4 regions of the Bacillus sp. ISL-39 genome follow, and region 1 is predicted to be linked to each of the others. Evidence: riboswitches for the same ligand, from Rfam matches in the RefSeq annotation. Region 1 holds a riboswitch; each other region holds the start of a gene.
The links. A riboswitch is a leader RNA that binds a small molecule or an ion and turns the genes downstream of it on or off. The one in region 1 is predicted to bind thiamine pyrophosphate.

Region 1 (5,643 bases):
CCATCAGCCGATTGCGGACGAATTCCTGCCCATCCTCGATCCCATTCTGCCTTCCCGATATCCGGAACCAGGTCTGTTGCTATAGCCATCAGCGATGATAAGCCTTCAATGGTCACTCTCTCATCAAAGGAGTTCGCCTTAACGGTTGCTCCGACCAGCAATCTTCCAGAACGCTTTGGAACGATGTAGCATCCATGTGAAAAAATTGTCCCTTTTATAAGCGGTCTTTCAGGAATAACCGTGAAGCACTCTCCTTTTACCGGAATGATCGGCAGGGAAAGACCCGATCTTCCAATCAGCTCCCTGCTCCAGGCACCGGAAGCGACAATAACTGAAGCTGCCTGGAAATCCCCCATCATAGTTTTTACTCCCAGAACCTTTCCACCTTCTAAAATAAAATCTATTACACTGGTATACTCATAAAATTCAGCTCCAAGAACACATGAAGCTTTCGCAAAGGCAAGAGACAATTCCTTCGCCTCAAGCTGTCCATCTTTTGGGATAAACATAGCGCCCCGCAATTCACTTGATACAGAGGGCTCCCGTTTGAGCAGTTCTTCAATTGAAAGCCATTCAGCCTGCTCTCCTATATCCGCCTGTCTTTCTGTCAATCTTTTCAGTTCTCGCTCCTGGTCTTGATTGACGGCCACTTTATACGTTCCTTTATTTTGGTAGCCTATATGCATCCTGGATAAGTCTTCGAGTTCAGGAATCAGACCTAGATACATCGCCCTGCTTTTGCATGCAAGACTGAAAAGCGGACTATTCTCTGTCAGCTCCGTTTGGGTTCCTAACATACCAGCCGCTGCCCCTGACGCCTTTCCTGCAATCTTTCCCTTTTCTAAAACAGCCACTTTGTATCCTCTTTTCGCCAGCTGAAAAGCGATCGAACTGCCGATGATTCCCCCTCCGATTATTAAGGAGTCAAAATGCTTTCTCATTCCTTATGCCTCCCATGCAGTTTCTTAAAAAATATCTTTGCTGCCTCACGAGGATCTGCAGCCTGTAAAACCCCCGACATCACCGCGATTCCATCTGCTCCAGCTTCTAGTACCTGCTGAACATTTTCTGGTTTTATACCGCCAATTGCTATGACCGGGATCGCCAACCCCTTTTTGACATCCCTAAGAGCTTCGGTCCCCTTTGGCGGAATTCCATCCTTTAAATGCGTGTTGAACAGATGGCCAAATAGGAGATAATCTGCCCCCTGTTTTGCCGCTGCCTGGGCTTCTTCAGGCGAATGCACGGAGCAGCCAAGCGGCAGGCTAGGAAAATGCTCTTTGACCACCTGCACAGGTAGGCTGTGAAAAGCAAGCTGCACACCAGTTTTACATGCCCATGCCACATCCACTCGATCATTGACCACAATTTTTTGAAGAGGGATACCCTCCTTAAGAAGCAGTTCGACACCTTGATAAATCTCTCTTGAAGTCCGATGTTTTTCCCTTAAGTGGAACTTGTCGGCAAAAGCCTCCACCTCACCTGCTATTTCGGCAAAAGCTTTTAGAGAAAGCTTTCCATCTGAAATGACATGCAGCTGCTTCCTCATCCAGATTCCCCCCCATTAAAAGCAGGGACCGCTTTCCTGAATAAAAAGCGGCTCCCGCATTCTACTTTCAACGTCTGTATATCCTCAAATTATCTATAAAGCTTTCCTCCGGTTTTTTTAAATTCCTCGGCTTTTTCGACCAGCCCTCTCTCAATTGCTTCCTCCGTGTCCAGCTGGTGCTCTTTTGAATAATTCCGGATATCCTGGGAAATTCTCATGCTGCAAAATTTTGGTCCGCACATGGAACAGAAGTGGGCAGTTTTAGCCCCTTCAGCCGGCAGCGTTTCATCATGGTATTCCAATGCGCGCTCAGGATCCAAAGAAAGGTTGAATTGATCTTTCCAGCGAAATTCAAAACGGGCTTTTGACAGGGCGTCGTCCCTTTTTTGTGCTCCTGGATGGCCTTTTGCCAGATCGGCGGCATGAGCGGCAATTTTATAAGTGATGACTCCCTCGCGCACATCGTCCTTATTTGGCAAGCCCAAATGTTCTTTTGGCGTCACGTAACAGAGCATGGCTGTACCATACCAGCCAATCATCGCAGCTCCAATTGCAGAGGTGATATGATCATATCCCGGCGCGATATCTGTCGTAAGCGGGCCAAGCGTATAAAAAGGTGCTTCCTGGCAAATCTCCAATTGCTTATCCATGTTTTCCTTGATCAGGTGCATCGGTACATGACCAGGGCCTTCCACCATCACCTGTACGTCATGTTCCCACGCGACCTTCGTCAGCTCCCCAAGTGTTTCGAGCTCAGCAAATTGAGCCTCATCATTGGCATCCGCGATCGATCCCGGCCGCAAACCATCTCCCAGAGAGAACGCCACATCGTAGGTTTTCATGATTTCGCAGATTTCTTCAAAGTGTGTATATAAGAAGTTTTCTTTATGATGATGCAGGCACCATTGAGCCATGATCGAGCCGCCACGCGATACAATACCGGTCAATCGTTTCGCTGTAAGCGGCACATACCTTAAGAGTACGCCGGCATGAATGGTGAAATAATCAACCCCTTGCTCCGCTTGTTCGATAAGGGTATCTCTGTACACTTCCCACGTAAGGTCCTCGGCAATGCCATTGACCTTTTCAAGCGCCTGGTAAATTGGAACGGTCCCCACCGGAACAGCGGAGTTTCGGATAATCCATTCGCGTGTCGTATGAATATTTTTTCCTGTCGACAGATCCATGATTGTATCTGCACCCCATCGGGTAGCCCAAGCCATTTTTTCCACTTCCTCCTCAATCGAGGAGGAAACGGCCGAGTTCCCAATGTTCGCATTTATTTTTACGTGGAAATTCCGGCCGATAATCATTGGCTCCGTCTCAGGATGATTGATATTGGCTGGAATGATGGCCCTGCCTCTTGCCACTTCAGCACGGACAAATTCGGGATCCATATGTTCCCTAATCGCGATAAACTCCATCTCTGGCGTAATGATTCCCTTCTTTGCATAGTGAAGCTGGGTAACATTCTTTCCCTTTTTTGCCCTCAATGGCTTGCGGGATAAGCCTGGAAACACCTTATGATTGGCACGCGGATCTTGCTCATTGCGGTAGCCGTTATCCTCGGGTTTTATTTTTCGGCCATCATACTCTTCTGCATCATCCCGTTCCTGAATCCACCGCCTTCTCAACAAAGGAAGACCTTTTCTAAGATCAGAGGTAAACAAAGGATCCGTATATGGGCCGCTTGTATCATACACACGAACCGGCTCATTGTTTTCCTCTCCAAAGCTGCTGCTGGTCGGGCTTAATCCAATCTCCCGCATCGGAACTCTTATATCCGGCCTAGACCCCTCCACATACACTTTTTTGCTTCCAGAAAAGCTTGACATAATTGAAATGCTGTCCTGGTTTAAAGAATTAGCTGTTGTCATTGATCATCTCTCCCTCTTTAAAATTAAGGGACAAGACCTGGCACCAAGGAAGTTCTCTAGTATGTAAAAAAGCCGGTCCACATAAAGATGGACCGGCTTAACCGCGAATGTTTTTTGCACAAAAAATACTTTGCACATCTTAACTTCCCCACGCTGGTATGATCCAGATCAGGTCCAAAGAGTCAAGAAACTTAGCGCGTTCCTTTCTCAGCCCAAGCCATTGGGCACCCCTAGTTATTGCTATTCAGTTCTTTATTATTATACACAATTTGGAAAACAAACAAAAGTTTTTTAATTCGTATAATCTATGTTCGTTGAAAAATAGCTTTATAATCTACTAAATAAAGTCAACTTAAATCTTTACTCTAGAATACCAAAATAATGCCTGAAGGCTGTCTTCCTCTACGTTCTATCCATTGTTTAATCTATTCATTAGGAAAATTCTCTTTAGTTCCATTCTTCTTTCGCAGGGAAGATTCATTTAAGAAAAAACTATGCCTGCCAAAGACTGGCCAATGCATCGTGACTATCACGTGTAATTCAGCTGCGTTTTCCACTGTCTTGTATACTTTTTTCTGGCACCCGAATTCGTCCCCATGTCACCCATAGCAGCTTGTAAACTGCTCACACTTCCCCACTGATTGGCAGGACGGTCGAGTCTTTGATTTCCCTTAGTGCCAGACTTGTCTGGATTTTGGTGATTCCTAGTTCATTCAGCCTCCTGATAAACATCTCCAGCCCCTTGCGATCTTTGCAGGCTACCTTTAACAGATAATCATACTCCCCAGTGAGGCAATGGCACTCTAACACCTCTTCCATTGTTTCTAGTGTTTCTTCCAATGATTCCAACTTTTCTAACTGATGCATATTGGTGCTCATAAAAACAAAGCACAGTAAATCAAAGCCAAGCTTCTCGTGATTCAAAATTGCGACCTGCTTTTTAATATATCCTTCACCTTCCAGTCGCTTGATTCTGGCGTGAACTGCGGGCGCAGATAAATTCACTCGCTTAGAGAGTTCCAGGTTGCTTAACTGAGCATCCTTTTGCAAGAAGTCCAGGATTTTAATATCCACATTATCCAAAACCTTGCTTACAACAGATTCCAAGATTCAACCCCCTTTTTAAAAATTCCGAATACCAGCGAAATAACCGCCAATATTTGAATTTATTAAACTATATTTACATTATATTTTTAATAATTTTGAATTAAATTAATTATACAAAATTATCTTTTGTATTTTAAGGGAAATGTTAAAATAATTCATATAACTTAAGTCGTTGTGCACAATGGTACTGATCAGGGGGGCCAAATGACGTGAAATATCATTTCCTATTACTTTTAACGAGCTTTCTTTGGGGCGGAAATTTTATCGTGGGGAAGACGCTTGTAGACCATGCTTCTCCAATCACCTTGACCATTTTAAGATGGGCCATCGCGATCATCTGTCTCATTCCGCTTGTATGGTGGAAAGAGAAAAAGCTGATCCCCCCAAAAGAATCCATTATGCCTCTTTTCATAATGGGAGTCACCGGGGTCGCCTTATTCCAGGCATTGCAATTCATGGCACTTGAAAAGACTTCGGCAACGAACGTTGGCTTAATCTCGACATTGAATATGTTTTCGATTGCGGCATTCTCATCTCTTTTCCTAAAAGAAAAGCTAAATAAATTTCAGTTCCTCGCCATGATCATCTCTTTATTTGGTGTTTTGCTCGTCCTTTCAAAAGGGAATATAAATTCATTATTTTCCTTACAGTTCAATAAAGGCGATCTTTATATGACGACAGCTGTGGGAATGTGGGGGATTTATTCGGTCAGCAGCAAGTGGGCGATGGCGACCGTCACACCGTTGATGTCCATACTCTACTCTGGTATTTTCGGCCTACTCGTTTTGCTCCCTTTTTCCATCAGGGATTTCACGGTAACCAACTTGAATTCCTCCTTTATGCAAGGCATTTTATATACAGGCCTGGTCTCGACCGTGCTTTGTATGGTTCTCTGGAATATCGGAGTCAATAAACTAGGACCAAGCATTTCCGGGTTGTTCCTTAATTTCAACCCCATTTTTACAGCTCTCTTGGCATTTACTTTTTTAGGAGAGAAGATGACATGGATTCAAGCCGCTGGCAGTTTCATTGTTATTGCAGGCTGCTTTTTATTTACGATTCTGAAAAACAAGCCTATCAGGTTTAGGATTCCGATTTCTGTCCGTATTT
Region 2 (5,643 bases), on a different contig from region 1:
TCCGGATCCGTTTGAACCTGCTATTGCAATTATTTCACCACCATTAATCGATATAGAAATATCTTCAATTAATATATGATTGTCTTTCGAATAGCTGACATCCTTCACTTCGAAAATTGCTGGAGAGGGATTCGGTTTTTGCTTGCGAACCTCAGTTGTTAAGAACTTAATTGTATTTCCTATATCTTTACTATTTTCAATCAGCTCATCAATCGTCATAGGCAGGAAGGAGGACGTTAGCAATCCAGCCTCCTTAAGCTTCAACCCTGCGTCAATAGAGCGGGGTAACCAAATCCCTTCAATTGCCAGTTCTTTTGCAAAATGATTAAAACAAACACTAGGCGGACCATTAAAAAACAGTTCACCCGCAGAATTCAATATGATGCAGCGATCCATAATTTCAAGCCAATAATCCAGGTTATGCTCGATAACGAGGATACTGAACGAGTGTTTATTCTTTAATCTTTTTAACGTCCGGACCAATTCGAACCCTGAGGCGGGGTCTAGATTGGCAGTAGGTTCATCAAGTATTAATAATTCAGGTTCCATTGCCAATGCACAGGCAATCGCAAGTTTTTGCTTTTGCCCGCCGGAGAGTGAGTGAATAAGCCTGTGTTTAAAGTGCTTTATGTCTACTAAGTCAAGGGCATAATCTATTCTTTCTTTCATTTCCGATCTGGGAAACTGAATATTCTCTAATACAAAAGCTATTTCTTCCTCGACAGTCAGCATGCAAAACTGGGAATCAGGATCCTGCATGACCAATCCGACTTTTTGATTTATCTCTCCGGATTCGAAGGAGGATAATTCCTTGCCTCTGAACTTTATACTGCCGCTCATTATTCCATCAACAGACGCTGGATATAGATTATTCATGCAGTATGCGAGTGTGCTCTTACCCGAACCGCTTGGACCCAGTACAAGAATGTTCTCATTTTCATTAATATCAAAAGTGATATTCCTTAAAACATCCTTCTGATCATCCTCAAATCGGAACGTAACGTTTGACACTTCAAGAAATGGCAGACTAGGCTGAAATATCATGGTTCTGCTTTGCCTTTCTGGCTTCCTTTCCAAGCGGGAAGCTATTCAATGCTCCTGTTTTAGCGAGGCTGTCGCTTATGTATTTACCTAAAAGACCTGCTAAGATTGCTCCGCTTATAAGCCTGACGACAAACATGGCTGTTACATAACCAGGTGATAGAGCGGAGAAGCCGCCTAAAAAGTAACCCCATGCGAAGCTGGTGATTGAAGCCCCCATTCCTGCTGCTACAAGAACCCATGTAGAATAGTTCTTCCATTTGGTTGCCGCAAAAGCAGCTTCCGCCCCCAGTCCCTGGATAATCCCGGCCAGGATCAGACGCGGACCAACAGCGTTTCCAAGCATGACCTCGATTGTTGCTGCAATTGTTTCTGATAACACCGCTGCTCCAGGCTTTCTGATGATGTAAGCAGCTATGATGGAAACGATGAACCAGATCCCGAAGATCAAGTCATAGCCGATTAGTCCGAACATGCCTACAAGCACATTGCCGAACTGTAAGAACAGAAGGTAGATTACGCCAAAAACGACTGCCAGTACGGATAAAACTACAACCTCTCGAAGTTTCCAGTTTGCGAGCATTATCGTTCCTCCTTACGGGAAGGACTGTTGGCCGACATGGTCACCGTCATAACAATATGTGAAGAATCACTGTTCCGGGCACCATCAAAAGCACTTTCTATTCCGGTAAAAACCTTATTGGCATCGCCATCCAATCTTGAGGCATAATGAATTCCTCCGCTAAAGACACCTTGCTGCTCAACAGTTTTTATTTGATCCATGATTACATTCATATATCCAGGAATTCCTAAAGGATAGAGAGCAAACTGGGCTGCGACCTCCTGGTTGATTTTTTGAGAACGCTCATCATTCATTACATTTGAATCTTCCGCCATAAAAGCATCCCCTGCACTGTCACCGGGACATCCATTTGAAAACGTGGCATTCAGGACCACATGATCTCCACCGATTGAAGCATTCAGGAATATGGCTTTAACAACGTCAAAAACATGTTCAGAACGTCCCCGCACACAGGTGCTGACATCATCTGTCTCCATCCAAACCTTTGACGTATCAACTTCCTTCAATGCAGAGAGGATAATGTCAACAAACCTGTCTGACATTGGGGAAATGGAAAACCTGGCCCCTGTAATCTCACTTGTACCGCAAAAAATCTCTTTCATACCATTACATCTCCTTTGTTCATTGGGTAGAAAACAAAAAACTGCATCCAGCGTGGTGGATGCAGTTGAATTCTATCGTCAGATAAAAAAAGATATAACGAAGAGCTTCGCCTGCACTTCCCCACGCTGGTATTATCCAGATCGGGTAATAAGGGTCAGAACAAAGTTCTTCTCAGCCAAAAGCTCCCCTAGTGCAAAAACCTATACAGTTGTTGTTTTCAAAATCATCTTAATGTAAATAGGCTGAATTGTAAATGGCTAATTTTCAAAATTTGATTCATTCGGAATGGTTATGGAAATACTTTCTCTGCCTGTAGCTTTCAAGGGTGCCCAGTTCCTTATTAAGAAGCCGCTCCATTTCCGCCAGTTCAGATTTAGATACAACGGGATCCTTTAAAGACCAATTAACAGTATATACGAAGTAGTATTCTTTGATTTGGCGGAATAAAACGACTGAATTTGGAAAAACATCAAATTGCGCTTTGATATTATATCTCTTTGTGTAAGACCATTTTGTAAGCTTCATAGAAATTCTCCATGTCATTCGAATTTTAATAGGGCAACAAGGAAGGTAAGTTTATGCAGTTATGTATTCCAGTTGTGAGGGAAAAAGAAACCCTATATAATTCCCAATTCCCGCCAGAAAAACAAATCTTGATATAAATTACCCTGTAAGAGGATAGGAAAAACAACATAGTGTTGTAAGGTGATAGATTATGTTAAAATAAAAGACATTGCGGCAGAGTTAGCGACGCATATCTACATAATATCAAACTGCTAGCAAGTTGATGAATAGTATATTTTACATAGAAGTAAAGGATTTGGAGGGAAATCTGTTCCATGAATGAGGCCCAGAGAATTCAGTTGAATGTGAGAGTGTCCAAGGAAACATCTGATAAACTAGATGAGATTGTCGAATATTATCAAGAGAATACAAAAATCGGCAGGATATACAAAGGCGATGTATTAACAGATATAATAGAAAAATCATATGAGATCATGCAAAAGCAAAAGAAGTTGAATAGATAAGCCGGACCGAGCTCGAAGATTAATGATGTCCATGAAAAGATTTAGGTAAAACGGACTACGCCAAATTGTCAACGTTCAAATATGGCGAATTAGTGAACAAAACAGTTGCGTTAATCAATAATTAGTCGTATTATTTAAATAATCTGATAATACGATAAGGTGGTTTTTGATTATGATGCGAATGGCAATTGCAGGTGTAGCCGGCTTTGTCCTTGTGTTCATTGAGTCATATATTGTAATGGTATTTAAACAGTATGAGACGATTGAGTTCGGTGGGATGGCCCCGTTTGTCAGTGTCTGGTCGATGAACTTTTTCCTCGTTTTCTCCATCCTGACTCATATTAAATTTTGGTATGAAGAAAGAGAAGCACAGCGGGAAGAAGATGCGGCGGAAAGAGACCGGTTCATTAGTTAAGGCTGTTTTCGTAAAGGTTGTTGTTAAAATCCTAAAGCCGATTTTAACGTAATATAAGGCCATTTGGCAGGTCGGTATTAAAGTTTGCATGCTCTTTTCTCGTAAAAGAGTCAACTTTGCGAAGAAAGACAGCCTATTTTGCAGTCGAATTGCAACCAAGTTTGAGAAAAGAGCCTTATTTAAAGCACTTTGTGTAAATACTTGCTTTACTAACCCTCAATAGGAAGAGAAAGGCTAATTGCCTTTCTCTTTTTATTTTGCTTTATTTTGATCTGTATCGATGCGGTCTCGTTCAGCCTCTTCAGCTGCTATTCTTAATTCCTGAAAAAATAACTGGTCATTGCATACCATACTGTGCTGTTCATCTTCCTCATTGAAATGTTTATGGTTTTGTTTTTGCTCCATTCTCTCATCCTCCTGCTCTGTTTAGTATTTTGTATATTACTTCTTCCCTCAACAAAAAGATTCATGCCTAGGCTTCCGTCGTTGTAAGTATTTACTAACGATTTTAAAACATGCAAAACGGATTCATTAACTTTTGCTTACAGTGGGAAACTATCTCTACTTTACTAATGGAGGGAAGCGTGAATATAGTGAAATCGGTTTATCAATTTGATGATGACCAGCATTTTCTTAAAATTGATTTTCTAGTGGGGAATGAACAACAATCTTCGTGGCATGCTTATGTTTTTGATGAGAATTGGAATGACGTCATCAGTTCTGCCTCGGTCATTTCCGAATCCATGGCCGACAGTATGGAATATGCTTTTGAAAGCCTTGGAATCCATGGCAGGATTGCTGTCCTGGAAGCACTCAAACCTGGAGATTCACTAACAGAAGTGATTGATGTTTCTCTATTCCATCTGCAGGCATTGCTTTTTGCTTCAGCCATCATTGTTGTTGGAGATTACGGTGAACTAGAGAATTTGGGTTTTACTAAAGAAAAATCCACCAATGGAAAGACGCTGTATATTCTTTCCTCTGATGAAGCGGGAAATGATGCTTGCCGCTTTTTATAGTAAATAATCTCAAAGCCTTAATCAGGTAGGGCTTTTTTTTGTCCAATATGTTAATTTTTTTAATCTCCCTAAAAGCAAAAATGTGGAAGACGTACAAACAAATAATGACCTCTGTGGTTTTTTTGGAAGGTAAGAACTTTATTAAAGAACAATGATTTTTAATAATCTGTAATATCAGAGCCATTTTCAAAAAACTCTCATAAAAGTGGTTAAAGTCATTCGTGGTTTGGGTAGTGAGAAAGAGAGCGATTTCTATACAGAAAGGAAGATGAGGTCTTGTCTGGCAAAATAAATGTAACAATCAACGGTGCTGACGTTGCGGCTAAAGAAAATCAAACAATCCTTCAATACCTTTCAGATAGCTCGATAGAAGTGCCAAGTGTATGCTATCATCCAAGCCTTGGCCCAATTGAGACATGTGATACTTGTATTGTAGAAGTGAACGGAGAAATGGCCAGGTCTTGTTCGACAATCATGAAGGATGGGGATACCATCGACACAGTGGCACCAGATGTTAAGAAGGCACAAACAATGGCGATGGACAAGATTTTGTTTAATCATGAACTGTATTGTACTGTCTGTGACTACAATAATGGGATGTGTGAGGTACATAACACAGTAAAAGAAATGAAAATCAATCACCAGAGCATCCCATTTGATCAAAAGCCATATAAAAAAGATGAATCAAACCCTTTTTACCGATATGATCCTGATCAATGTATTTTATGCGGGAGATGCGTGGAAGCCTGTCAGGATGTACAGGTAACCGAGACGCTGAGAATCGATTGGGAACGTGAACGTCCACGTGTCATCTGGGATAATGATGTACCAATCAATGAATCCTCATGTGTTTCTTGTGGTCACTGTTCAACCGTATGTCCATGTAATGCAATGATGGAAAAAGGAATGGAAGGCGAAGCCGGCTTTTTGACAGGAATCGCAAAAGATACTTTG
Region 3 (5,643 bases), on a different contig from region 1:
CTCTGCAACCTCTTTGGTTTCGATTTCGTATAGGATATCTGGAGTGAATGATAAAAAATACTCGTTCTCCACCATTCTCTCCATTGTTTTTTTATCCCCTTTAAACCAATGAAAATGAGCCTTCCTTACATTATGTTTTTCCAACAGGTCACATACTGCAGATGCATCATCATAAATTGCATGAAGGATGATCGGTTTATCCAGCTTCTTGGCCAAAACAATAAATTGCTCTAAAACTTCCACATAACCCTGATAAGGAAACCTGCCTTTTGCCTTCTTCCGCAGATAATAAGGCAGTCCAACTTCACCGACAGCGACCATTTTTTCTTGATTTGCTTCAATCCAATCCAACAGTTCTGCAACTTCACTATCGGCCGGCAGAGGCTGTTCGGGATGCCATCCAAAAGCGGGATAAATATTCGGATGTTGGTCAGCGAATTTTAGATTTTCTTTGCTGGATAAAAGGTTCATAGAGACTGTTATCATACCTTCTACCTTATTTTCTGCTAACGTTTTGATAATTTGATTTTGATCTCTTTCGGTATACTTATCAAAATGAATGTGAGCATCAAACACTTTCATGCAGCCCGCCTGCCTTTAAATCTCTGTATATTTCCCGCTTCAGCTCGAGAAACTCGGTTTCCATAAGCAATGTGTCTGTTCGCGGCCTATTAAAAGATACTTCAATCTCACGAATGATTTTAGCTGGCCTAGGGGATAAGAGATAGATCCGGTCAGATAAAAAAATTGCCTCTTCAATATTGTGGGTAATAAACAGAACTGATTTCCGTTTCGCTTCCCAAATCGATAACAACCACTTTTGCATATCAAAACGGGTGAACTCATCCAGTGCTGAAAATGGCTCATCAAGCAGCAAAACAGATTGTGGGCTTAGAAGCGCCCTTAAAAAAGCGACCCTTTGCTTCATCCCACCTGAAAGCTGGCGGGGATAAGCATCTTGATAGTCTGATAGGTTTATTTTCCTTAACCAATTTTGAGCCTCTTGTTTATCAGGCTTCTGAAACAGTTCCTGGCCTAGCAAAACGTTATCAGTTACCGTCCTCCAGGGCAAAAGCGAATTCTGCTGGGGCATATATGCTATATTCCCTGTTTCCCCATTAATTTTCCGGTCATCAAGAAACAATATGCCTTCCTCAGGTTCGATCAAGCCGCCAATACATTGAAAAATGGTGCTTTTACCACTGCCAGAAGGTCCAATAATGGAAACAAATTCTCCTTCTTTCACATAAAAAGACAGATCATCAAGCACTAACCCTGTGTCTTTGAAGGATTTACTGACGTTTTCAAGTCTGATTTTCACTTCCATCATTCCTCACTTTTGACATTCCATTTTATTACATTCTTTTCAATCATCACAATTACACTGTAGAGCAGCATGCTGAAAAAGATAATAATGAAAATGGCAATAAACACACGATCTGTCCTGAAGGCTGAGGAAGATAGTGTCATAAATACGCCAATTCCCTTCTCAGCTCCCAGCCATTCTGAAATAACCGCACCCATGACGCTGTAAGTCGCTGCTATTTTCAATCCAGAGAACAGAGGGGACAGTGCATTAGGGAGTTCAAGCTTCGAAAATGTCTGGAACCGTGTGGCGCCTGACATCCTCATGTAATGAAGAAGTTCTCCCGGAACATTGCTGAAACCATCCAATGAAGCAATAGTGACCGGGAAAAAACAAACTAGAATGATAATGAGCAACTTGGGCAAAAAGCCGAAACCAAACCAAATGACCAACAGAGGGGCTAAAACGATAATCGGTACATTTTGCGATAGAATCAACAATGGATAAAATGCATTTCTCATAGAAGGTATCAAGTGGAGTATCATGGCAATCAAAAATCCGATGGTTGATCCCAGCAAAAGCCCGGTAATCGCCAATGTCAGGGTTGCTCCTATATCCGGCAAAAATAAAGGATAACTCCCTGCCGCTTCCTTAAAGATGACAGAAGGAGCAGGCAGCAGCCATGCCGGTATCTCTTGTACAAGAGTAATCATTTCCCAAAACAAGAAGAAAAGGAGGAGGACCATAAATGGCCGCCATCCTCTATTCCATAATGTGTTCATTGCCGATATTTCTCCGTCAGCCTGCCCATCGTAATTCCCTCTGGCTGATATAAGACTTTCACCTGGGATATGACATTCGGAGCTCCAAGTTCAATCATCTTTTTGTTCATCTCAGCTATCACCGCTAACAGTTGCTCCAGTTCACCCTCCATTGTTGTTTCCAGCGGATGGACTTCATAATTTACACCAGACTTATCAATGATTTTGATTGCCTCATCCACCAATCCAATGACCTCCTCTGCAGAAGAAGCTTTAGGTATGATTTGTACACTCACTAACGCTGTTGCCATCATCAGTTCCCCCTTTCTGGTAAAAATTCATTGGTAAAGGCTTTTTCAGCTTCTAATTCCTTCTCCAAAAGGTCATTCTCAAACATCCAATCACTATAATTCTGCCAAACCTCCAGCTTTTGCTCACCCCAGCGCTCAGCGTCATCCTGGTATCTAGGGGATAGCCATTCTTGGCTTCTCTTCACCAGTTCTTCATCCAAATCAGGTACCGCCTTAATCAAAATATCTGCACTGTCAGCTGGATGCTCAATCGCAAATTCATAACCCTCTGTTAGTGCAGCCATAAATTCTTTGACTGTTTCCGGATCATCTTTGATCATTTTTTCATTCGTGGTGATGACGGGTGTATAGTAGTCCAGTTTCTTTGAGAAATCTGTTAGATAAACCATATTGATCGATTCATTACGAATTTCCGCCTCAACTCCTGTCCAACCATAATAAATCCAGGCAAAATCAATATCACGATTTACCGCTGTAAAAAAGTCAGAGTCTCCCATATTAACAATCTTCACTTTCTCGACATCGGCATTTTCTTGCTTCATCAATGAATTGATTACAGCTTTTTCAATTGGCGATCCCCAGCCGCCATATGTTTTGCCTTCAAAATCCTTTGGTGAAACTATATTTTTAGCCTTTGGAGAGGCAAATCCAGATGTATTATGCTGAATAACAGCCGCCAGTGAAACAAGCGGTATCCCCTGGATTCTAGCCTGCGTGATTCCTTCCTGGTAACTTACTCCGAATTCCGATTTTCCTGATGCGACAAGCTGGTCTGCTCCTGCTTCCCCCGGGAGGATTATATTTACGTCCAAACCGCGATTCTTGAAATAGCCTTTTTCTTTTGCGACATAGATTCCCGTATGGTTTGTGTTCGGCGTCCAATCAAGCACAATTGACACCTTCTTCAATTTGTCTTCCTTCTCCATTGATGACTGACTTGAAGAACAGGCAGCCAGACCCCAGACTAACAAAAATGCAGAAAACAAGATTAATAATTTCTTCATGTTTTTCCCCTCTTCTCTATTTGTTTGACAATGAAGGCGGAAAAGAAGGCTAAAGTAAAGTTAATAAAATAAAAAATGCGCTCAGGGAATCCCAAGCGCATGAATAAATCCATAATAAACGAAAAACGTCTATCAGAAGATGTTCCCTACGCTGGTACTAACCAGATCAGGTTAAAGGGTCAGCATCTATGGACACTTTCTCAGCCGGCACTTCCGGCTCCCCTACATTTCCTATTCTCCAATTGTCATCTCTACTATATAGAATGTTTTATGATTCGTCTAGAAAAATAAACCGTTTTCTTCTTCATATAGTTAAACATATCTTAATCAATGATAGAAATAATCTTCTTCGCAGAAGCGGCAAGTTCCAGCTTTTCAAGTGTCTGGCAGTAATCATATTCTATATTTCCAATAGAAGGTTCTTCTATCCCGGTAAGATAATTCAATACTTTATAATCACCGAACCATTCTCCAGCCTCTGCTTCAGGATGTGTAACGTTTTTCCAGGTGTTTTGAAGTTTTGGGCTGTAGATTCTTCTTGCCCCTGGTTTTAGCTTGCATGAACTCAATTTAATTTGATAGTTAAGTCCGGGAATTCCTTCATGCACATCGTTGAAGATATGAGGCCAGTAATTTTTTCTTGAACCTGTATGAGAATGTGCCGTGGCCCACTCTTCCACTTTTTTCAATACTTCTGTATCAAAAAGGATGGCATACAGTCTTTTTCCTAATTGGATTCGTTCATGCAATGATTGAAACTGATTCACTGTCTGCCCAGCAAGTTTAGTCACACCATAGTCATTGTAGGGGAAAAGAATTTGATTGAAGGACAAAAAATCCTGTATCTCAAACTCCAGGGTACTGAATACATCCTTGATATAGTTCTGGTTTTGGATGACTCTATTTTCAATATAGTTCTGTTCATTGATAATTAAACCAATTGTGAGCAGGGGTGAATTAGATGATACCCAATAATAATCCCATATCGTCTCAATAAAGACCGAAATATTAAAGTGGGGAAGCAGCCTGAATAACGGTTCTTTCCTTTTAAGACTTTCTTCATAAAGCAGCAGCTGTGGAAATGCATCCTGGAAGATAAGCCAATTCCCTCGTTCAAGGAATGAGAAAAACGAGCTTTTTTCTTTTTTGGGTAACAGCCTTGTTAATAGCTCTGCTTTTAAATCTGTCATGCTCCATCCGGCATTCCTTGAGACCATATGGGCCAGTAATGCCCAATTGATTTCCGGGTGCTTCTTATAAAAGTCCAGGTAGGCTTTCGTTCTAGTAATATTGTTTTTATTTAGTTCCTTGGTCTTCAACTTTATCTCTTGGATGATTTTTCTCTCTTCTTCTAAGGGGTTCTTAGTCAAGTTCATTTTTTGCCTTCTTTGTAATTTTTCATGAATCACTTCAATAGGCGACTTTACTTTTCTCTTAAAAAAGGATATTGTTCCTCCCCCCTCATTCTGGATTTCGATTAAACCATCACCACAAATAAGATCCTTTTCCATTCTATTTCTTTCTTATTAAATAAATGAGCTAAACACAAAAGAAATACAAACCTGGAATTCCCCTCAGTTTTGCAGGTCCAAGTTCCTTAAACTGAAATCGCCCATATCATAGCAGTGGAGTGTGAATTTCGTTTTGGGGAGGAATACGATGTTTTATCACGTTAAGGAATTACAGTATCAAGCGAAACCGGAAAGGCCAGACCCTGTCTACGCCAAAAAGCTGCAGGAAGTTATTGGCGGACAATTCGGGGAAATCTCTGTTGCAATGCAATATTTATTCCAGGGATGGAATACGCGCGGTGACGGAAAATATCGGGATCTCTTGATGGATACCGGTACAGAAGAGCTGGCCCATATTGAAATGCTTTCTACCATGGTCGCCAGGCTGTTAGATGGAGCTCCTGTTGGCGCACAAGAGGAAGCAGCAAAGGATCCGGTGATGAAAGCGATTTTAGGGGGCATGAATCCACAGCATATCATCGTATCAGGTTTGGGAGCAATGCCGGCTGACAGCGTTGGAAACCGTTGGACGGCAGATTACATCATCGCGAGCGGCAATCTTCTCGCAGACTTCAGGGCTAACCTGAATGCTGAGTCCCAGGGCAGGCTCCAGGTCGCCAGACTTTACTATGAAACGACAGACCGCGGCGTAAGGGATATGCTATCCTGGCTGCTGGCAAGAGACACAATGCACCAAAACCAGTGGATCGCTGCTATAAAGGAATTGGAAGCAAAGGAAAACGTAGTGGT
Region 4 (5,643 bases), on a different contig from region 1:
ATTATCCGTTGAGAAACTCATGCCGGAATATGTGCCGATAATCCCGAAAAAACCAAAAAATAGTATGGCGAGATATTGCTGTCGCCTGTTCAGGGAATCATGGTAAATCAACCCCCGGAAGAAGCGGAATCTCGTTAAAATGAAGGCAATCGTCACAATGATGCCAAGCCGTTCCAGCATCGTAATGAGTAATTCGAACATAACCGTACTCCTCAGGAAGTATTTGCACTTATTTTAAATGAATGCTTAGGAAAAACAAAGATACACTGTCCGAATTTTAAATAAAAATAAGCCTGGCGTGCAGCTGCCAGGCTTTGTCCAGGGGGGAAATGAAATTTTGCTTGTGCAATTATGGTGGATTATAGGGGAATTTCCTTTTTTATAGAGAGAATATCCTTTTTATAGCGACTTTCTAATTTATATAGCGGAAATTTGATTTTTATAGCGACTTTCTCGTTTTTATAGCGATTTTTTAATTTTTATAGCGAAATGGAAATTTCAATGGATTTTTTCCAGTTCAATTGCTGGATTCAAATACGCGGGCTGCTGACTTATTGGCGAACTGGAGATTGCGCTTGGTCTTTTCCAGTTCGCCGCCACTTGGAAATCCTAATTTATATTAATATCGCCGCTTGATACATCGGCGTTAATTTCGTATTTGCCGCTTCCGTATTTGCCGCGAAGGCGGTTATCGGATTCTTCTTTGTTTTCAAGCGGGAAATCACTTGATATGTCGCCGCTGCTGGCTTTCCCGTTCAATGTAAAGTCAGCATCATCTGGCAGATCCAGCTCGATATTGCCTGAACTTACATTTAAGTTAACGTCATCTCTCAAAGCATCCATCTGGATTTCGAACTCACCAGAGGAAATATCAGCATCAAGCTTGCCAGAGTAGTTTTTGACATTGACACTGCCGGAACTGACTTCAAATGAACCAGAGCCAGCAGCTAATGAGTTGATTTCCACTTCGCCTGATGAGCTTTGGTGTTTGAATGTTTCAACATCCAGGTTTTCCAGTACCATTCTTCCTGATCCGATATCAACCGTAAGTTCCTTCAGTATCATTGGAGAATCAGCGGAATGTCCTTTGAATATTGCTTCGCCTGAGCCAAGCTCGATTGCCATATTCTTTTCATAGTCTTCGGGAATATAAACTGTCAAAGTAGTCTGATCCATTTCAAACCAGTTGAACCAGAAGAATCCTTTGCGTTTAACAGTAACCTCGATATCATCACCATGTCCAGCAACTTTTACTGTTCCTTTGCCCTTAAGCTCGGCGCGGACATCATCCCGGTCTTCTGGCACAATCATTGTCTCGACGCTTGAAATATCAATACTGATGTTTTTCGTTTGATTGGTCACCTTCACCGCGTCTTCCGCCTGTGCAAAGTTTACTCCGCTGCCATCGAACAAATAATTCCAACCAATATATGCCCCGGTAATCAGCAGGAAAATAACTAAAATCCGTTTCATTTTTTACAATCTCCTTTCACGTTTCATTCTATATCCAGAATAAGGGGAATCGAGCTTAATCCCAATGCACCTCCGATTTAAATCTCGATAAGACCTGAGGCGGATTTTGGGTTAGGTCGCTCAAATGTGGCTCCTTTCGAAAAGACTTTATTAGGTTGAGGAAGCAACAAAGTTTGCGAAAAGAGCCCAAAAAAAGAAGCCAGATTCCGTACGGCTTGGGAATCTGGCTTCTGGTTGGGTGTTAGTTAGGCCTTTGCTTCGAAAAGTTTAGCTATTTCTACAATTGTTTCAACTGATTTAATCATGTTATCAACCGAGATATATTCGAACCTTCCGTGGAAATTCTCTCCGCCTGTAAAAATATTCGGTGTCGGCAATCCCATATAGCTAAGCTGGGAACCGTCTGTGCCGCCGCGGATCGGTTTGACGATCGGCTTGATGCCGAGATTTTCCATTGCTTCATAGGCGATATCAACGATTTCCTTCACCGGCTCGATTTTATCCTTCATATTATAATACTGATCGTTCATTTCAAGTTCAACCCGGGTTTCACCATAAGTCAGCCTTAAATGATTGGTGATTTTCTGCACCAAGTCCTTGCGTGCCTGAAAGCTGTCACGGTCAAAATCACGGATGATATAGTGAAGCGTTGTTTCTTCCACATCACCGTTGATCGAGCTTAGATGGAAGAAGCCTTCATATCCTTCCGTATGCTCTGGCGCTTCTTCTGCCGGAAGCTGGCTGTTGAATTCCATCGCAATTTTTGCGGAGTTCACCATTTTTCCTTTTGCCGTTCCTGGGTGGACGTTCTTGCCTTTGAATGTCACCTTGGCGCTGGCTGCATTAAAGCTTTCATACTCCAGTTCGCCAAGCGGACCGCCATCGACGGTATAGGCGAATTTTGCATTGAAGGCCTCGACATCGAACTTATGAGGTCCTCGGCCGATTTCTTCATCTGGCGTGAAGGCGATACGAAGCCTGCCATGCTTGATTTCCGGGTGCTTGATCAAATAAGCCATTGCTGTCATGATTTCGGCGATACCGGCTTTATTGTCGGCTCCAAGCAGCGTGGTTCCGTCAGTAGTAATGAGAGTATGTCCTTTATATTTAGGGAGCTCCGGAAAATCCGCAGGTGACAGGATGATATTCTGTTCCTCGTTCAGGATGATCTGGTTGCCATCGAAGTTTTCAACAATCTGCGGATTGACATTTTTGCCGGTAAAATCAGTTGCCGTATCGACATGGGCAAGGAAGCCGATCGTTGGCACTTCTTTATCTGTATTGGCAGGAAGGGTGGCCATCACATAACCATTGCCGTCAATCGTCACTTCTTCCATGCCGATGGATTTCAACTCCTCGACGAGCATATTGGCAAGAGTGAACTGGCCTTCCGTCGAAGGGGTGGTTTCACTGTTTTCATTTGATTGAGTATCTACTTTTACATAAGAGGTAAATCTTTCGATAATCTCGTTTTTCATTTGCTTTCAACTCCCATTCGTATGTATATTTTCATATTAGCACAGATTGTCTGTAACACCATTTGAAAAAGAGTGAAAATTCCATTTTTTGCATGTATAATATATAGAAAAGGAGGCTGGGGAATATGGGTTATGTGTTCACGGCTATTGTATTGTTTGTTGTGTTTTTTTCGATTTACAGAATCATCACTTCCGGGAAACTGCCAAGCAATAATTATACTCCTTTTGATGATCTTGCCGAGGGAAAAAAGAAAGATGATTGATATCGGCGTCATCATTGTCCTGATTGTGTCTCTCTGGTCTATCACGATCACATTGCAAAAATTGGCGGCAAGAATAATAGATGGGCAGGACCAGCAACTCAAGCTTCTGGAAGAGATCAAGGAAGAACTTCAAAAAAACAGAGGATGAACTTTTCACTTTACATATATAAGAGTTAAGGCTAGGATAAAGATAATTGAATATTCGATGTACTACTAGGGGTGCCCTGCTTGCGGGCTGAGAGAAAGACGCTGAGTCTTTTAACCCTTCGGACCTGATCTGGGTAATACCAGCGTAGGAAAGTGGTGTGAGAGAATTTTTCTTGCTTTGCTTTTAAGCCAGGTCCATTTTATGGATCTGGCTTTTTTATTTTTCCAAGGAGGTGTTTTCAATGGAACTGAAAGATCAAGTGGTTTTAGTGACTGGCGGGAGCCGTGGATTGGGGACTGAAACGGTCAAGGCTTTTGCAAGAGAAGGCGCGAAGGTCATCATCAACTATTTTCAGAATGAAGAAAAGGCTAAGAATTTGGAAGAACTGATTGGTGAGAAGGCACTTGCTGTCAGTGCGGATATAAGGGATCCAGCGCAGGTCCAAAGCATGTTCAGGCAGGCAAAAGAGCATTTCGGAGCACCGATAACGACCATCGTGAATAATGCGCTTGTCAATTTCAAATTCGACCCTGTGGCGAACAAGGATGCGTTCTCTGTTGGATGGGAGGATTTTCACCAACAGCTTGAAGGAGCTGTTCGAGGTGCATTGAATACCACCCAGGCTGGGCTTCCGGACATGAAAGAAATGAATTTTGGCAGAATCGTCAATATAGGCACGAATCTGTTCCAGAACCCGGTTGTCGCCTATCATGACTACACAACAAGCAAGGCTGCTTTATTGGGATTTACGAGGAATATGGCGAATGACCTTGGAAAGTATGGCATTACGGTCAATATGGTTTCTGGAGGACTGCTAAAAATGACCGACGCAAGCTCTGCTACTTCGGAGGAAGTGTTCCAGCTCATCCAATCATCCACACCGCTTCGAAAAGTAACCGAACCGGCAGAAGTGGCAGATGCGATCATGTTCTTTGCATCTCCATGGGGGCGCGCGGTTACCGGGCAGAATCTGGTCGTTGATGGCGGCCTTGTGATGGATTAAGGAGGAGGAATAGACATGGAAAAAAGAGAGATTGCTGGCTTGCTTGAAAAAGTCAGGAGGGAGAATCCGCTTGTCCATAATATTACCAATGTTGTGGTCACCAATTTTACCGCAAATGGACTGCTGGCTCTTGGGGCATCCCCTGTGATGGCTTATGCGCATGAGGAAGTCGCTGAAATGGCAGGCATTGCGGGAAGCCTTGTGCTGAATATCGGAACGTTGCGGCCGGAAGTTGTACAGTCGATGCTGATTGCCGGCAAAGCGGCAAATGAACAGGGAGTTCCGGTCATTCTTGATCCGGTTGGCGCCGGGGCGACTGCTTATCGTACAGAAACCGCAAGAAGGCTGATGGAAGAATTAGAGATTTCGATTATCAGGGGAAATGCTGCGGAAATAGCGAATGTAGCCGGTGAAACCTGGAGCATTCATGGCGTTGATGCAGGAGATTCAGATGGGGATGTAATCGAGCTGGCTGAATCCGCAGCACAAAAATTGAACACGATTGTAGCGCTGACAGGGAAAGAAGACGTTATTACTGACGGGAAATCTACGTTTGCAGTCAGTAATGGGCACCCAATCCTTACGAAGGTAACGGGTACCGGATGCCTGCTGACTTCAGTGATTGGGGCATTCACAGCAGTTGAAAAGGATTTTCTGAAAGCAGCAACTGTTGCAGTGATCATTTATGGAGTAGCAGCCGAAGTTGCCGCTGACAAAAGCGCCATGCATGGACCGGGAAGTTTTCAAGTGGAATTCCTGAATCAGCTGTACCATTTGGATGCTGAAGAAATCTACCATAAAAGTTCTTTTAATAAAAGGCTGTTTTCATAAAAATTGTTGTATGTAATATAAAGCTGATTAGTAGGTCGATATTAAGTTTGCATGCTCTTTTCTCATTATTAGAGTCAATTTTGCAAAGAAACATGGTTCATTCAATCCTATTTTGCGATCAATAGCAACAAAGTTTGAGAAAAGAGCCTAATAAAAGGAGGTAATGATTATGAAAAAAGCACTGACAATCGCAGGCTCGGACAGCGGCGGCGGAGCCGGAATACAGGCAGACCTGAAAACGTTCCAGGAGCTGGGTGTATACGGAATGTCCGCGCTGACAGCAGTAACAGCGCAAAACACTCTTGGCGTGCAGGGAGTTTATCCGTTGACGGCAGAGGCTGTGGCAAGGCAAATCGAGTCGGTTGGTGAGGACATTGGGACCGATGCCGTGAAAACCGGGATGCTTTTTAACGCGGAAATCATCGAAGCGGTCGCGGAAAAAATAAA

Region 2: linked by a shared signal. The riboswitch ahead of J7E37_RS15740 (Ykof family thiamine-binding protein) and the one ahead of thiC (phosphomethylpyrimidine synthase ThiC) in region 1 are both predicted to bind thiamine pyrophosphate.
Region 3: linked by a shared signal. The riboswitch ahead of J7E37_RS14915 (ABC transporter substrate-binding protein) and the one ahead of thiC (phosphomethylpyrimidine synthase ThiC) in region 1 are both predicted to bind thiamine pyrophosphate.
Region 4: linked by a shared signal. The riboswitch ahead of J7E37_RS06665 (3-oxoacyl-ACP reductase) and the one ahead of thiC (phosphomethylpyrimidine synthase ThiC) in region 1 are both predicted to bind thiamine pyrophosphate.

What each region holds. Positions count from the first base shown of each region.
Region 1 is NZ_JAGGQM010000025.1:187,883-193,525, forward strand. Features, by position in the region: gene thiO (glycine oxidase ThiO) at 1-941, opposite strand, end outside; gene tenI (thiazole tautomerase TenI) at 938-1,549, opposite strand; gene thiC (phosphomethylpyrimidine synthase ThiC) at 1,639-3,426, opposite strand; TPP riboswitch at 3,555-3,668, opposite strand; gene J7E37_RS17840 (Lrp/AsnC family transcriptional regulator) at 4,051-4,533, opposite strand; gene J7E37_RS17845 (DMT family transporter) at 4,743-5,643, shown strand, end outside.
Region 2 is NZ_JAGGQM010000021.1:13,807-19,449, reverse strand. Features, by position in the region: gene J7E37_RS15750 (ABC transporter ATP-binding protein) at 1-1,044, opposite strand, end outside; gene J7E37_RS15745 (ECF transporter S component) at 1,028-1,624, opposite strand; gene J7E37_RS15740 (Ykof family thiamine-binding protein) at 1,624-2,226, opposite strand; TPP riboswitch at 2,328-2,426, opposite strand; gene J7E37_RS15735 (hypothetical protein) at 2,504-2,752, opposite strand; gene J7E37_RS15730 (hypothetical protein) at 3,067-3,255, shown strand; gene J7E37_RS15725 (hypothetical protein) at 3,428-3,670, shown strand; gene J7E37_RS15720 (hypothetical protein) at 3,923-4,075, opposite strand; gene J7E37_RS15715 (hypothetical protein) at 4,255-4,689, shown strand; gene fdhF (formate dehydrogenase subunit alpha) at 4,966-5,643, shown strand, end outside.
Region 3 is NZ_JAGGQM010000019.1:117,430-123,072, reverse strand. Features, by position in the region: gene J7E37_RS14935 (TatD family hydrolase) at 1-582, opposite strand, end outside; gene J7E37_RS14930 (ABC transporter ATP-binding protein) at 569-1,327, opposite strand; gene J7E37_RS14925 (ABC transporter permease) at 1,327-2,088, opposite strand; gene J7E37_RS14920 (thiamine-binding protein) at 2,085-2,378, opposite strand; gene J7E37_RS14915 (ABC transporter substrate-binding protein) at 2,381-3,382, opposite strand; TPP riboswitch at 3,509-3,616, opposite strand; gene J7E37_RS14910 (DUF2515 domain-containing protein) at 3,706-4,758, opposite strand; gene J7E37_RS14905 (manganese catalase) at 5,042-5,643, shown strand, end outside.
Region 4 is NZ_JAGGQM010000005.1:116,649-122,291, reverse strand. Features, by position in the region: gene J7E37_RS06690 (sensor histidine kinase) at 1-201, opposite strand, end outside; gene liaG (LiaG family protein) at 610-1,473, opposite strand; gene pepT (peptidase T) at 1,719-2,951, opposite strand; gene J7E37_RS06675 (hypothetical protein) at 3,077-3,214, shown strand; gene J7E37_RS06670 (hypothetical protein) at 3,207-3,362, shown strand; TPP riboswitch at 3,420-3,530, shown strand; gene J7E37_RS06665 (3-oxoacyl-ACP reductase) at 3,604-4,365, shown strand; gene thiM (hydroxyethylthiazole kinase) at 4,381-5,196, shown strand; gene thiD (bifunctional hydroxymethylpyrimidine kinase/phosphomethylpyrimidine kinase) at 5,360-5,643, shown strand, end outside.